3 regions of the Leclercia sp. AS011 genome follow, and region 2 is predicted to be linked to each of the others. Evidence: predicted binding sites of a transcription regulator. Region 2 holds the regulator's gene; each other region holds the start of a gene.
The links. The regulator PurR, encoded in region 2, represses purine synthesis genes. The targets are predictions, from matches to a motif close to CANGCAAACGTTTGCNTG.
Positions count from the first base shown of each region.

Region 1: purT (formate-dependent phosphoribosylglycinamide formyltransferase) is a predicted target of PurR. The motif match lies at 2,597-2,614, and genes of this name have one in related genera.
Region 3: purL (phosphoribosylformylglycinamidine synthase) is a predicted target of PurR. The motif match lies at 2,555-2,572, and genes of this name have one in related genera.

Region 1 is NZ_JBBCMA010000001.1:657,285-661,958, forward strand. It holds gene edd (phosphogluconate dehydratase) at 1-600, shown strand, start outside; gene WFO70_RS03070 (bifunctional 4-hydroxy-2-oxoglutarate aldolase/2-dehydro-3-deoxy-phosphogluconate aldolase) at 640-1,281, shown strand; gene purT (formate-dependent phosphoribosylglycinamide formyltransferase) at 1,385-2,563, opposite strand; gene yebF (protein YebF) at 2,712-3,065, shown strand; gene WFO70_RS03085 (tellurite resistance TerB family protein) at 3,153-3,803, shown strand; gene ptrB (oligopeptidase B) at 3,894-4,674, shown strand, end outside.
Region 2 is NZ_JBBCMA010000001.1:1,496,948-1,501,621, forward strand. It holds gene WFO70_RS06990 (MFS transporter) at 1-625, opposite strand, end outside; gene cydH (cytochrome bd-I oxidase subunit CydH) at 790-879, opposite strand; gene purR (HTH-type transcriptional repressor PurR) at 1,175-2,200, shown strand; gene punR (DNA-binding transcriptional activator PunR) at 2,197-3,129, opposite strand; gene punC (purine nucleoside transporter PunC) at 3,245-4,441, shown strand.
Region 3 is NZ_JBBCMA010000001.1:28,068-32,741, forward strand. It holds gene yfhb (phosphatidylglycerophosphatase C) at 1-382, shown strand, start outside; gene tadA (tRNA adenosine(34) deaminase TadA) at 413-952, shown strand; gene mltF (membrane-bound lytic murein transglycosylase MltF) at 834-2,390, opposite strand; gene purL (phosphoribosylformylglycinamidine synthase) at 2,659-4,674, shown strand, end outside.

The sequences.
Region 1 (4,674 bases), 840 kb from region 2:
AGCGTGATCGCCACCTTCGACAAGCCGTTTTCCCACCACGGCGGCACCAAAGTGCTGACCGGAAACCTGGGTCGGGCAGTGATGAAGACCTCTGCGGTGCCGGTGGAAAACCAGATTATTGAGGCCCCGGCGGTAGTATTCGAGAGCCAACATGACGTGCTGCCCGCCTTCGAAGCTGGTCTGCTGGATAAAGACTGCGTGGTAGTGGTTCGTCATCAGGGACCAAAAGCGAACGGCATGCCAGAATTACATAAACTAATGCCGCCACTTGGTGTATTATTGGACCGCTGTTTCAAAATTGCGTTAGTAACCGATGGACGCCTCTCCGGCGCATCAGGTAAAGTGCCTTCTGCCATCCATGTCACCCCGGAAGCCTACGACGGTGGATTGCTGGCAAAAGTGTACGATGGCGACATCATCCGCGTTAACGGTCAGACCGGCGAGTTGACCTTACTGGTGGATGAGGCGGTCCTTGCCGCACGTAAGCCGCATATTCCTGACCTGAGCGCATCGCGCGTGGGGACGGGGCGCGAAATGTTCAGTGCGCTGCGCGAGAACCTCTCGGGCGCAGAGCAGGGCGCGACCTGTATTACGTTTTAAGACGACAAGAATTATCGATCTGGCGAGAGAAAAACTCTGATGAAAAACTGGAAGACAAGTGCAGAAGCAATCCTGAAAACTGGCCCGGTAGTGCCGGTGATCGTGGTTAATAAGCTGGAACACGCCGTGCCGATGGCGAAAGCGCTGGTTGCCGGTGGCGTTCGCGTCCTGGAAGTGACCCTGCGTACCGCCTGTGCAATGGATGCCATTCGCGCCATCGCCAAAGAGGTGCCGGAAGCCATCATCGGTGCGGGCACCGTGCTGAACCCACAGCAGCTGGCTGAAGTCACCGAAGCCGGTGCGCAGTTCGCCATCAGCCCGGGTCTGACCGAGCCGCTGCTGAAGGCCGCTACTGAAGGCTCCATTCCTCTGATCCCGGGTATCAGCACCGTGTCTGAACTGATGCTGGGTCTGGACTACGGTCTGAAAGAGTTCAAATTCTTCCCGGCGGAAGCTAACGGCGGCACCAAAGCGCTGCAGGCTATCGCAGGCCCGTTCGCCAACGTGCGTTTCTGCCCGACCGGCGGCATCTCCCCGGCGAACTACCGTGACTACCTGGCGCTGAAAAGCGTGCTGTGCATCGGTGGTTCCTGGCTGGTTCCGGCGGATGCGCTGGAAGCGGGCGACTGGGATCGCATCACTAAGCTGACACGCGAAGCGGTCGAAGGCGCGCAGCAGTAAGCTTCAGGTATTGTGCGCGTTTTTGCCGGGTGGCGGCTTCGCCTTACCCGGCCTACGAAATACGTCAAATGCCATAAAAAACGGGCCATCAGGCCCGTTTTTTTTATCCTGCGACCTTCACGCTGGCAGCGGCCTGTTTCGCCCGCTCGACTGCGGCTTCCACGTTATCACCCGTCGCCAGCGCCACGCCTAAGCGACGCGAACCGTCGATTTCAGGTTTACCGAACAGACGCAGCTGCAGGCCCGCGCCTACCGCGGCTTCGACATTATCAAAGGTGACGTTCTGGCTGGTCAGCTGGGGCAGGATCACCGCCGACGCCGCCGGGCCATACTGACGCACTCCGCCCACCGGCAGGCCGAGGAAGGCACGAACGTGCAGGGCGAACTCGGAGAGATCCTGAGAGATCAGCGTCACCATGCCGGTATCGTGCGGACGCGGGGAGACTTCGCTGAAGATCACCTCGTCGCCGCAAACAAACAGCTCAACGCCAAACAGACCGTGGCCGCCCAGCGCCAGCACCACTTTGCGGGCGATCTCTTCGGCGCGTGCGCGCGCCAGGGCGCTCATCTGCTGCGGCTGCCAGGACTCGCGGTAGTCGCCATCTTCCTGACGGTGACCAATCGGATCGCAGAAGTGTACGCCATCCACGGCGCTGACGGTCAGCAGGGTAATTTCAAAATCAAACTGCACCACGCCCTCAACGATCACCCGTCCGGCACCGGCGCGGCCACCCTGCTGGGCATACTCCCAGGCCTGATCCAGCTGGTCGGCACTGCGCACAAAGCTCTGTCCTTTGCCGGAAGAACTCATCACCGGCTTAATGATGCACGGGTAGCCAATCCCGGCGACTGCCTGCAAAAAATCGCCCTTGCTGTCGGCAAAACGGTAGCTAGAGGTCGGCAGAGCCAGCTCTTCCGCCGCCAGGCGGCGAATGCCTTCCCGGTTCATGGTCAGCTTTGCGGCACGGGCGCAGGGCACCACGCGCTGGCCTTCGGCTTCCAGTGCCAGCAGCGTGTCGGTGGCGATGGCTTCGATCTCCGGCACCACGAAGTGCGGTTTTTCAGCGGCAATCACCGCGCGCAGGGCATCGCCGTCGAGCATATTAATCACGTGCGAGCGATGGGCAACGTGCATGGCCGGGGCATCGGCATAGCGATCAACGGCAATGACTTCAATCCCTAAACGCTGGCACTCGATGGCCACCTCTTTGCCCAGTTCACCGGAGCCGAGCAACATTACGCGCGTCGCTGCCGGGCGCAGCGCAGTTCCTAAACGAGTCATAATAATCCCCCTGAAAAAGTTGCGCGCAGTATAAACGAAAACGTTTGCGTCTGTCTTGCTTCGCGGAAATCCACCGCACTGACAGGCGGTTATTTGCATCGTCACATTTTTCGACCATGCTTTTGGGGAGCCAATACAGGAGATCGTGATGAACAAAACAGGGGTAGTGATGGCGCTGGCGCTGCTGGGTACCAGCCTGACGGTGCAGGCCGCCGATGAAAAAACCGTGAAGTTTCCAGCCTGTGAAGGCCAGAATGCCGAGGGGATTGCCGCCAGCGTGAAGCGGGACTATCTGCAAAACCGCATTGTGCGCTGGGCCGACGATCAAAAGACCCTCGGTCAGGCCGACCCGGTGGCGTGGATCAATCCCAAAGAAGTAAAGGGTGAAAAAGAACGCTGGACCGTCCCGCTGACGGTGCGCGGCAAAAGCAGTGATATTCACTATCAGGTGAAAGTGGACTGTAAAGCGGGCAGCGCGCAGTATCTGTCGGCCAAAAAGTGAATTTTCGCTTCTTTTGTCGCCGCAGACATTTCCTGACATCCCCTCGCTTAGGCTTTGGAATCCATTAAGCATTAAGTGAGGGAAATCATGTCAAACTGGTTGAATCAACTGCAGTCGCTGCTTGGGCAGAAAACGGGCTCATCCTCGGGTGAAGGGCTGAGCAAAATGCTGGCACCCGGCGCGCTTGGCGGTCTTGCCGGACTGCTGGTGGCGAATAAATCCTCGCGTAAACTGCTGGCGAAATACGGCACCGGCGCCCTGCTGGCGGGCGGCGGTGCCATTGCCGGTTCCGTGCTGTGGAACAAGTACAAGGACAAGGTGCGCAGCGCCCATCAGGATGAACCGCAGTTTGGTCAGCAGACTTCGGCGCTGGATGTGCGTAGCGAACGGCTGATCCTGGCGCTGGTCTTTGCGGCGAAGAGCGACGGCCACATCGACGACCAGGAGCGCGCCGCCATCGAACAGCAGCTGCGGGAAGCGGGTGTGGAGGAGCAGGGCAGGGCGCTGGTGGCTCAGGCCATTGAACAGCCGCTCGATCCGCAGCGTCTGGCGCAGGGGATCAAAAATGAAGAGGAAGCGCTGGAACTCTATTTCCTGAGCTGCGCGGCGATCGATGTCGATCACTTTATGGAGCGCAGCTATCTCAATGCGCTGGGCGATGCGCTGAAAATCCCGGCCGAGGTCCGCGAGGGGATTGAGCAGGATATTCGCCAGCAAAAACAGGCGCTCCCCGGCTAACTTTTCACTCCCGGGTGTCCCGTTTCGCTTGCATCGTGCGCATGTTTTGCCAACCTTATAGGGTGTTAAACGTAAAAGAATCATACTGACATGCCACCTAAAGCCCAACGCATACCGCACGCTCTCACCGCGCACGGTGACACGCGTATCGACAACTATTACTGGTTGCGCGACGATACCCGCTCACAGCCGGAGGTACTGGACTACCTCCACGATGAAAATGATTATGGCCGCCGGGTCATGTCGACGCAGCAGGCGCTGCAGGACCGACTACTTAACGAAATGGTGGAACGCGTCCCGCAGCGTGACGTCTCGGCTCCCTGGAGTCGCAACGGCTATCGCTACCGACACATTTATGAGCCCGGCAACGAATACGCTATCTATCAGCGTCAGTCGGTGCTTTGCGCCGAGTGGGAGGAGTGGGAAACGCTGCTGGATGCCAACCAGCGGGCGTCGCACAGCGAGTTTTATACCCTGGGCGGCATGGCGGTATCACCGGATAACGCCATTATGGCGCTGGCCGAAGACTACCTCTCCCGACGCCAGTATGGCTTACGCTTTCGTAACCTCGAGTCCGGGAACTGGTATCCCGAGATGCTCGATAGCGTCTCCCCCGATTTTATCTGGGCCAATGACTCAGAGACGGTCTACTACATCAAGAAGCACGCCACCACGCTGCACCCCTTTCAGGTCTGGCGGCATACGGTAGGCACCGCGTCCACCAGCGACGAGCTGGTCTATGAGGAGAAAGACGAAACCTTTTACGTCAGCCTGCATAAGACCACCTCGAAACACTACGTGATTATTTTTCTCGCCAGCGCCACCACTACCGAGGTGCTGCTGCTGGACGCTGAACTGCCGGACGCGCAGC
Region 2 (4,674 bases):
TCAACAGGGCAGAGAGCACCTGCGGACGCAGCAGCACCGCCAGCTCTTTGCGTACCTCCGGCTTTTCACCCGCCCCACCAGCCGGCAGGGAGAAGAACAGCGCAATCATCGACACCACGCCCAACAGTGCGGTGGCCAGGAAGGACATTCGCCAGCCAATTACTTCGCCCATCCAGGTTGCAGCCGGCACGCCGCCGATATTGGCGATGGTCAGGCCCATAAACATGGTGGCGACGGCGCTGGCCTGCTTGTGCTTCGGCACCACGCTGGCCGCCACTACCGACCCGAGGCCAAAGAAGGCGCCGTGGTTCAGGCTGGTCAGGATACGCGACAGCATCAGGGTGGTGTAATCCGGCGACAGCGCCGAGAGGACATTACCGACGGTAAAGATCGCCATCAGGAAGATCAGCGCATTGCGGCGTCCGCGATGGGACAGCAGCAGGGTCATCAGCGGCGCACCCACCATCACGCCGATGGCGTAGGCGCTGATCAGCATCCCTGCAGCGGGAATAGAGACATCCACGCCCCGGGCGATAACCGGCAACAGGCCCATCGGGGAAAATTCGGTCGTGCCGATACCAAAGGCACCAATGGCCAGGGCCAGCAGCGGAAAATTGATTCTCATACTTCAACTCCAGACACCGTGTCGTGAGGCGACACAGAACAATGAAGGCGAAAGCATGACATCAATCGCAAAAAATGAGAAGTTAACAATTTAGCAAAAGATTTTTGCAGGGTGCGTAACAATCAGCGGAAGGAACGAGGGAGAGCTGACCTCTCCCGCATCAATCAGTGCAGTGCCGCAGTCAGACCGCTGGCAACAATCAGGCTCAGAACAATAATAGTGGTAATCAACGAAAACTTAAGATCGGTACTCATCAATTTTTCTCCTTTTAATCACCCTACGAAGAGTGAGCTTGCTCATTTTTACACAGTTCAGGGTAAAAATCTTGCTGGATTTAGATTGATATCGGTTTTTGCTCTTCCCCTTTTGCCCAAGATAAGACAAAATTCCACGCTAAATTTATTAGCGTACCGGCCATTGACCCCCTCCTGACGTCCTGTGTCGTTTTCCCGGCGTACCGCAATTCAAATTGCGCAATTAGGGCGAGTGAAGGCAAACGTTTACCTTTTGGTTTTTCAGGAGCTTAGATATGGTCTGGAGTGACATCTGATGGCAACAATTAAAGACGTGGCGAAACGCGCAAACGTTTCCACTACAACCGTATCACATGTTATTAACAAAACCCGCTTTGTGGCGGAAGAGACCCGCAACAACGTCTGGGCGGCCATAAAAGAGCTGCACTACTCTCCCAGCGCCGTGGCCCGCAGTCTGAAGGTTAATCACACCAAATCTATCGGCCTGCTGGCGACCAGCAGCGAAGCGCCCTATTTTGCGGAAATTATTGAAGCGGTAGAGAAGAACTGCTTCCAGAAGGGCTACACCCTGATCCTCGGCAACGCCTGGAACAGCCTCGAAAAACAGCGGGCCTATCTGTCGATGATGGCGCAAAAGCGCGTCGACGGTCTGCTGGTGATGTGTTCCGAATACCCGGAACCCCTGCTGACGATGCTGGAAGAGTATCGCAATATTCCAATGGTGGTGATGGACTGGGGCGAAGCCAAAGCGGACTTTACCGACTCGGTGATCGATAACGCCTTTGAAGGCGGCTATATGGCCGGTCGCTATCTGATCGAACGCGGCCACCGTGAAATCGGCGTGATCCCGGGAGCGCTGGAGCGCAACACCGGCGCCGGACGCCTTGCAGGCTTTATGAAGGCGATGGAAGAAGCATTAATCACGGTGCCGGAAAACTGGATCGTGCAGGGCGACTTTGAGCCGGAGTCCGGCTACCGCGCGATGCAGCAGATCCTCTCCCAGAGCCCGCGCCCGACCGCCATCTTCTGCGGCGGGGATATTATGGCGATGGGTGCACTCTGTGCCGCCGACGAGATGGGCCTGCGCGTTCCGCAGGACGTGTCGCTGATCGGGTATGATAACGTGCGCAACGCCCGCTTCTTTACCCCGGCGCTGACCACCATCCACCAGCCGAAAGATTCGCTGGGGGAGACCGCCTTCAACATGCTGCTGGACCGTATCGTCAATAAGCGCGAGGAGTCTCAGTCCATTGAGGTCCATCCACGCCTGATTGAACGCCGCTCCGTTGCGGATGGTCCGTTCCGCGACTACCGCCGTTAATCCTCTCCGGGAGTCAGCCCCTCTGGCTCCCGCAGCCACTCCCTGTTCATCGTTTCACTGTCGCCAAGATAATCCAGCAGCCAGGCCAGAGCCGGTGACATATCGTTTTGTTGCCAGGTCAGGCAGCACGCCGCATCCGGGAAAGGGTTTTCCAGCGACAGCGCCACCCATTTGCCGCTGTCGATCCACGGACGGGCAAAGTGCACCGGCACCATTCCCACGCACAGTCCGGCCGAGAGGCAGGTGGCTGAGGATTCCCAGTCCGGGGTCACGATCCGCCGCTGGTTGTCCAGCAGCCAGGTGATGCGTTTGGGCAGCGAGCGGGAGGTATCTTCGCGCACCAGCGAGGGCCAGTTGCGCAGGGTATCATCGCTAAGCGGCCCTTCCATGGCGGCCAGCGGGTGATGGTTGGCGACCACGCAGCTCCAGCTCAGCGTCCCCATATCGCGAAACGCATAGCGTCCCCCGACCGGGATCGCCTGGGTGGCACCGATCGCCATCTCCACCCTGCCGTCCGCCAGCGCGTCCCAGACGCCGTTAAAGACCTCCTGGGACACCCGCAGTTCGACGTCGGAAAAGTGGCGGTAAAAATCGACAATCATCTGCCGGGTGCGCTCGGGGCGGACGATATTATCCACCGCGATGGAGATATGGCTGCGCCAGCCGTTGGCGATCTGCTGGCACTGCTCGCGGGTGATCTGCATTTTTTTGATAACAGACCGTCCCTCTTTAAGGAACCACGCCCCGGCGGGGGTCAACTCCACGTCGCGATGACGCCGCTCAAACAGCGGCACCGCCAGCCACTCCTCCAGCTGACGCACGGTGTAGCTGATGGCGGAGGGAACGCGATGCAGCTCCTGGGCTGCCCCGCTGAAGCTGCCGTTACGCGCCACGGCATCCACCACTTCAAGAGAATATTCTGACCACATTTTCTGCCTGCAAATTTTTTGAATGCAACCGCCAAATATTAGCGTTTCACAAGCGGGTTTGCACTCCCTACACTCACCGGCTACCCCTACCTGCGCCCAAACGGAGAATAGAACAATGACACCCGGGAAAGGATTTTTAGTCTGGCTCGGCGGCTTAAGCGTGCTGGGCTTCCTCGCCACCGATATGTACCTGCCTGCTTTTTCGATCATGCAGGAGGATCTGCAAACCCCGGCGGCGGCCATCAGCGCCAGCCTGAGCCTGTTCCTGGCGGGTTTTGCCTTTGCCCAGCTGCTGTGGGGCCCGATGTCCGACCGCTTTGGCCGTAAGCCGGTGCTGCTGGCCGGTTTAGCCATTTTTGCTCTTGGCTGCCTCGGCATGCTGTGGGTTCGCGATGCCACCTGGCTGCTGGTGCTGCGCTTTATTCAGGCGGTGGGGGTTTGCGCCGCGGCGGTAACCTGGCAGGCGCTGGTGACCGATTACTATCCGGCCTCACGCACGAACCGTATTTTTGCCACCATCATGCCGCTGGTCGGGCTCTCTCCGGCGTTGGCCCCGCTGCTGGGCAGCTGGATCCTCGCCCACTTCAGCTGGCAGGCGATTTTTGCGGTACTGTTTGCGATTACTCTGGTGCTGATGATCCCGGCCTTTAGCCTCAAACCGGCGGCGGCTAAAAAAGGCCAGTCTGAACAACGCGTGACTTTTGTATCGCTGCTGCGTTCGCGCACCTACCGCGGCAACGTGCTGATTTATGCCGCCTGCTCCGCGAGCTTCTTCGCCTGGCTGACCGGTTCGCCGTTTATTCTGAGCGACATGGGCTACAGCCCGGCGGCGATTGGCCTGAGCTACGTGCCGCAGACCATCGCCTTCCTCATCGGTGGCTATGGCTGCCGCGCCGCGCTGCAGAAATGGCAGGGTCACCAGATGCTGCCGTGGCTGCTGGGCCTGTTTGCCGTCAGCGTGATTGCCACCTGGGCGGTCGGGTTTATCACGGGTGTGGGCCTGGCCGCGCTGCTGATCCCCTTCTGCCTGATGGCGGTGGCGAACGGCGCGATCTACCCCATTGTCGTGGCGCAAGCGCTGCGTCCCTTCCCGCAGGCAACCGGCAGCGCCGCCGCCCTGCAGAACACGTTGCAGCTGGGTCTCTGCTTCCTGGCGAGCCTGCTGGTGTCCTGGCTGATTGCCACTCCGCTGCTGACCACCACCAGCGTGATGGTAGCGACCGTGGTGCTGGCGGCGCTGGGCTATCGGATGCAGTACGTCCCCGCGGGCCAGCAGGATGAGCGTCTGCACGCCGAATCATCCCGGGCCTGACGGAATTATTGATTAGCTTGCTAACAATATCCTGTTGAATCACCAGGATATCAGTCCTATACTGACTTGAGCGTTCTGATAAATACTAAAAATATTAAGTGTTAACGGGAGCCGGAGTGCTCCCGTTTTACCATGGATGGCCTTTCGGCAAGGGTCCTCTCCCTTCCTCTGTTCTACGTCGGATATTAGCCTCACGGGTTACACCGTGAAATTTCTCACTCTACATAAAGAGC
Region 3 (4,674 bases), 1.5 Mb from region 2:
GTTTGTCAGCTGGTTTCGCGGGCATGTCACCGCCTTCCCGGTGGTGCAGGAGCGGCTCACCAACTACCTCAACGCCAACGATGCCGACATCTGGCTGATCACCGGCTCGCCGCAGTCGCTGGTGGAGCAGGTCTATTTCGATACCCCCTGGCTGCCGCGCGTTAACCTGATTGCTACCCAGATGGGGCGCGCTTATGGTGGCTGGGTGCTGACCATGCGCTGCCTCGGCCACGAGAAGGTGGTACAGCTGGAGAAGAAAATCGGCACCCCGCTGCGGCTCTACAGCGGCTACAGCGACAGCAAGCAGGACAACCCCCTTCTCTACTTCTGCCAGCACCGCTGGCGCGTCACGCCCCTGGGCGAACTTCAGCAACTGGAATGATTTTGTGATTATGCATAGCGGGTGTGTATAATGCGCCCGCTTTTCAGACTGGAGTATGCTGCGTTGTCCGAACCTGAACTTAATCATGAATACTGGATGCGCCATGCGCTCCAGCTTGCCAAACGTGCCTGGGAAGAGGGTGAAGTCCCGGTGGGCGCCGTGCTGGTCCACAATAACCAGGTGATTGGCGAAGGCTGGAACCGCCCGATTGGGCGACACGACCCGACCGCCCATGCCGAAATCATGGCCCTGCGCCAGGGCGGGCTGGTGCTGCAAAACTATCGCCTGCTCGACACCACCCTCTATGTCACCCTCGAACCCTGCGTCATGTGCTCCGGCGCGATGATCCACAGCCGCATCGGCACGGTAGTGTTTGGCGCGAAGGATGAAAAAACCGGGGCGGCAGGTTCGCTGCTGGACGTGCTCAGACATCCCGGCATGAACCACCAGGTTAATGTCGTGGGCGGGGTGCTGGCACCAGCGTGTTCGGCGATGCTAAGTGACTTCTTTCGAATGCGGCGTCAGCAGAAAAAGCGACAAAAGGCAGAATCGACGTCATCGGGCGAGTAAGCTCATCCGGCGATACCACCGGATAACTTTGCGCCAGCTGCTGCTGCGCTATCGCCTCTCGCTCTTTCTCCAGCAGATACCCCTCCAGGCTGATCTGGTATTTGCGGATATTCTCCACGTAGGCGTACGCCTCGTGGCCGCGCGCGTAGCCATAGGTTAACTTGTCGTAATACGGCTTCTGGCTCAACAGCGGCAGGCGCTGTTTAACGTCTGACCAGCTGTCGGGATTACCTTTGGTTTTAGCCGTCAGGGCGCGGGCGTCGATCATATGGGCGTATCCCATGTTGTAGGCCGCCAGTGCAAACCAGATCCGCTCCTCTTCCGGCACCGTCTCCGGCACCTTCGCCATCATATCCTGCAGATAACGTGCGCCACCGCTGATGCTCTGTTCGGCATCGGTGCGGTCGGTCAGGCCCAGGCTCTGGGCGGTATTTTTGGTCAGCATCATCAGACCGCGCACGCCGGTGGGGGAGGTGGCCTGCGCGTCCCAGTGCGACTCCTGATACGAGATGGCGGCCAGCAGACGCCAGTCAATCTCCTGGGCGTACTTCTCAAACAGCGGCTGCAGGTCCGGCAGGACGTTATCCACGGCGCGCAGGAAGCTGCGGGTATCGACATAGTCGAAGTCATCCCCGTGGCCGAGGTATTTCTCCTCCAGACGCGCCAGGGTGCCGTCCTCATTCATCCCGTTGAAGAAATCGAGCATGGCGGCAGAGAGCGTCTGATCGTCATCGAGGGGGCTGAACCAGGTGACGGGCTGTTCGTCAGTGACGTCCAGCGCCACCGCCAGCTCCGGGTGGACACGCTGGAACAGGCTGATAGCAACCGAGTCAGCGATGGTGTAGGGCAATTTGCCGTCGGTGACCTGCTCCAGCAGCGCCGTGGTGCCCAGTTTCTCATCCACCGTCCAGTTGAGGTTAGGGTACTTCTTTTCTTTCAGCGCCCGCAGGTCGTCAATCACCACATGCCCCGGGGCGACGGTGAGCTGCTCAGCGCTGAGGTTGGCAAGGGTGCGCGGGCGCAGGCTGCCGACGCGGTAGACCAGCTGCTGCGACACGGAGTAGTAGGTGGGGCCTGGCTGATAGTTCTTGCTGCGCTCGCTGTTATAGACCAGACCGGCGGCCAGCATATCGGCATCGCCATTATCCAGATCGTCGAACAACTGGCTGATGTTCTGGCGTACGGTGATTTTGAGCTTTACGCCCAGGTAGTCGGCAAAGTGCTGCGCCAGTTCGTAGTCCAGTCCAGTCACTTTGTCGTTGATCGCGCTGTAAGTTAACGGCGAGGAGAGGGTACTGACGCGCAGCTCCCCCCGCGCCTGGATAGCGGCGATACGGTTTTCGGCTTTGCCGAACCAGGGGATTGAGGGCCAGAGGGCCACTGCCAGCAGCAACGTCACTATGCCGATGAACAGATAATTAATCTTTAATTTTTTCAATAAGTTGATTCTATGAGCTGTGTATTATTCTGGTTTATAGTCGCCACAGTAAAAACAGGTATTACCAAAGATTTCGCGGCATTTTGCGCAAAGTAACGCCACTTGGCAACTTATTAGCGGGAAAGGCAACACCAATGGTTAAATGGCGACATCGATTTTATTACGACGCAAACGGTTTCGTCGGCGCGCAGGATCCACTATAATGGCGCCCGTTTTCCCCCCTTGCGCACACTGTAAGCGCCTCCGGCGCTTCGAAGACGAGAGACTTATGATGGAAATTCTGCGTGGTTCGCCTGCACTGTCTGCCTTCCGTATCAACAAACTGCTGGCACGTTTTCAGGCAGCCGACCTTCCGGTAAGCAATATTTACGCTGAGTATGTCCATTTTGCTGACCTGAATGCTCCCTTAACGGCAGAGGATTTAGTCCGGCTTGAGCGCCTGCTGAAGTACGGCCCAAGCCTGAGCAGCCATACCCCGAACGGTAAACTTCTGCTGGTTACGCCTCGTCCGGGCACCATCTCCCCCTGGTCTTCTAAAGCAACCGACATCGCCCGTAACTGTGGTCTGAACCAGATTGACCGTCTGGAGCGCGGCGTGGCGTATTACGTTGAAGCCTCCACCCTGACCGACGCCCAGTGGGCCCTTGTGGCAGCCGAACTGCACGACCGCATGATGGAGAGCGTGTTTGCCTCTCTGGATGATGCGCAGCAGCTCTTCTCCCACCACCAGCCTGCGCCGGTACAGAGCGTGGATCTGCTGGGTGAAGGCCGTCAGGCGCTGATTGACGCCAACCTGCGTCTGGGCCTGGCGCTGGCCGACGATGAAATCGACTACCTGCAGGACGCGTTCGTTAAGCTGAACCGCAACCCGAACGACATCGAACTCTATATGTTCGCCCAGGCCAACTCCGAGCACTGCCGCCACAAAATCTTTAACGCCGACTGGATTATCGACGGCGAGCAACAGCCGAAGTCGCTGTTCAAAATGATCAAAAACACCATGGAGAAAACCCCTGACCACGTGCTGTCTGCCTATAAAGACAACGCCGCGGTGATGGAAGGTTCCGAGGTGGGCCGCTTCTTCGCCGATCGCGAAGCAGGGCGCTATGACTTCCACCAGGAGCCTGCGCATATCCTGATGAAAGTCGAAACCCACAACCACCCGACGGCCATCTCCCCGTGGCCGGGTGCGGCGACCGGCTCCGGCGGCGAAATCCGTGACGAAGGGGCAACCGGTCGTGGGGCTAAACCCAAAGCGGGTCTGGTGGGCTTCTCCGTCTCCAACCTGCGTATCCCGGGCTTCGAGCAGCCGTGGGAAGAAGATTTCGGCAAGCCAGAGCGTATTGTTACCGCCCTGGACATCATGACCGACGGCCCGCTGGGCGGCGCGGCATTTAACAACGAATTTGGTCGTCCGGCCCTGAACGGTTACTTCCGTACCTACGAAGAGAAAGTGGAGAGCCACAACGGCGAAGAGCTGCGCGGCTACCACAAACCAATCATGCTGGCGGGTGGGATCGGCAACATTCGTGCCGATCACGTGCAGAAAGGCGAGATCGTCGTCGGCGCGAAACTGATCGTCCTCGGCGGTCCGGCGATGAACATCGGCCTGGGCGGCGGGGCGGCCTCTTCGATGGCCTCCGGTCAGTCCGATGCGGATCTCGATTTCGCCTCCGTACAGCGCGACAACCCGGAGATGGAGCGCCGTTGCCAGGAAGTGATCGACCGCTGCTGGCAGCTGGGCGATGCCAACCCGATCCTGTTTATTCACGACGTGGGCGCGGGCGGTCTGTCGAACGCCATGCCGGAGCTGGTCAGCGATGGCAACCGCGGCGGACGCTTCAACCTGCGCGACATCCTGAGCGATGAGCCGGGCATGAGCCCGCTGGAGATCTGGTGTAACGAATCCCAGGAGCGCTACGTGCTGGCCGTTGCCCCGGACCAGTTGCCGCTGTTCGACGAGCTGTGCCGCCGCGAGCGCGCGCCGTATGCGGTAATCGGTGAAGCCACCGAAGAGATGCACCTCTCCCTGAGCGATACCCACTTCGACAACCAGCCAATCGATCTGCCGCTGGACGTGCTGCTGGGCAAAACGCCGAAGATGACCCGCGACGTCCAGACCCGCAAAGCCAGCGGCAAAGCGCTTGATTTGCAGGGTGTGACCGTTGCCGAGGCGGTAAACCGGGTGCTGCATCTGCCGGCCGTGGCGGAAAAGACCTTCCTGGTGACCATCGGTGACCGCACCGTGACCGGTATGGTTGCCCGCGATCAGATGGTTGGCCCG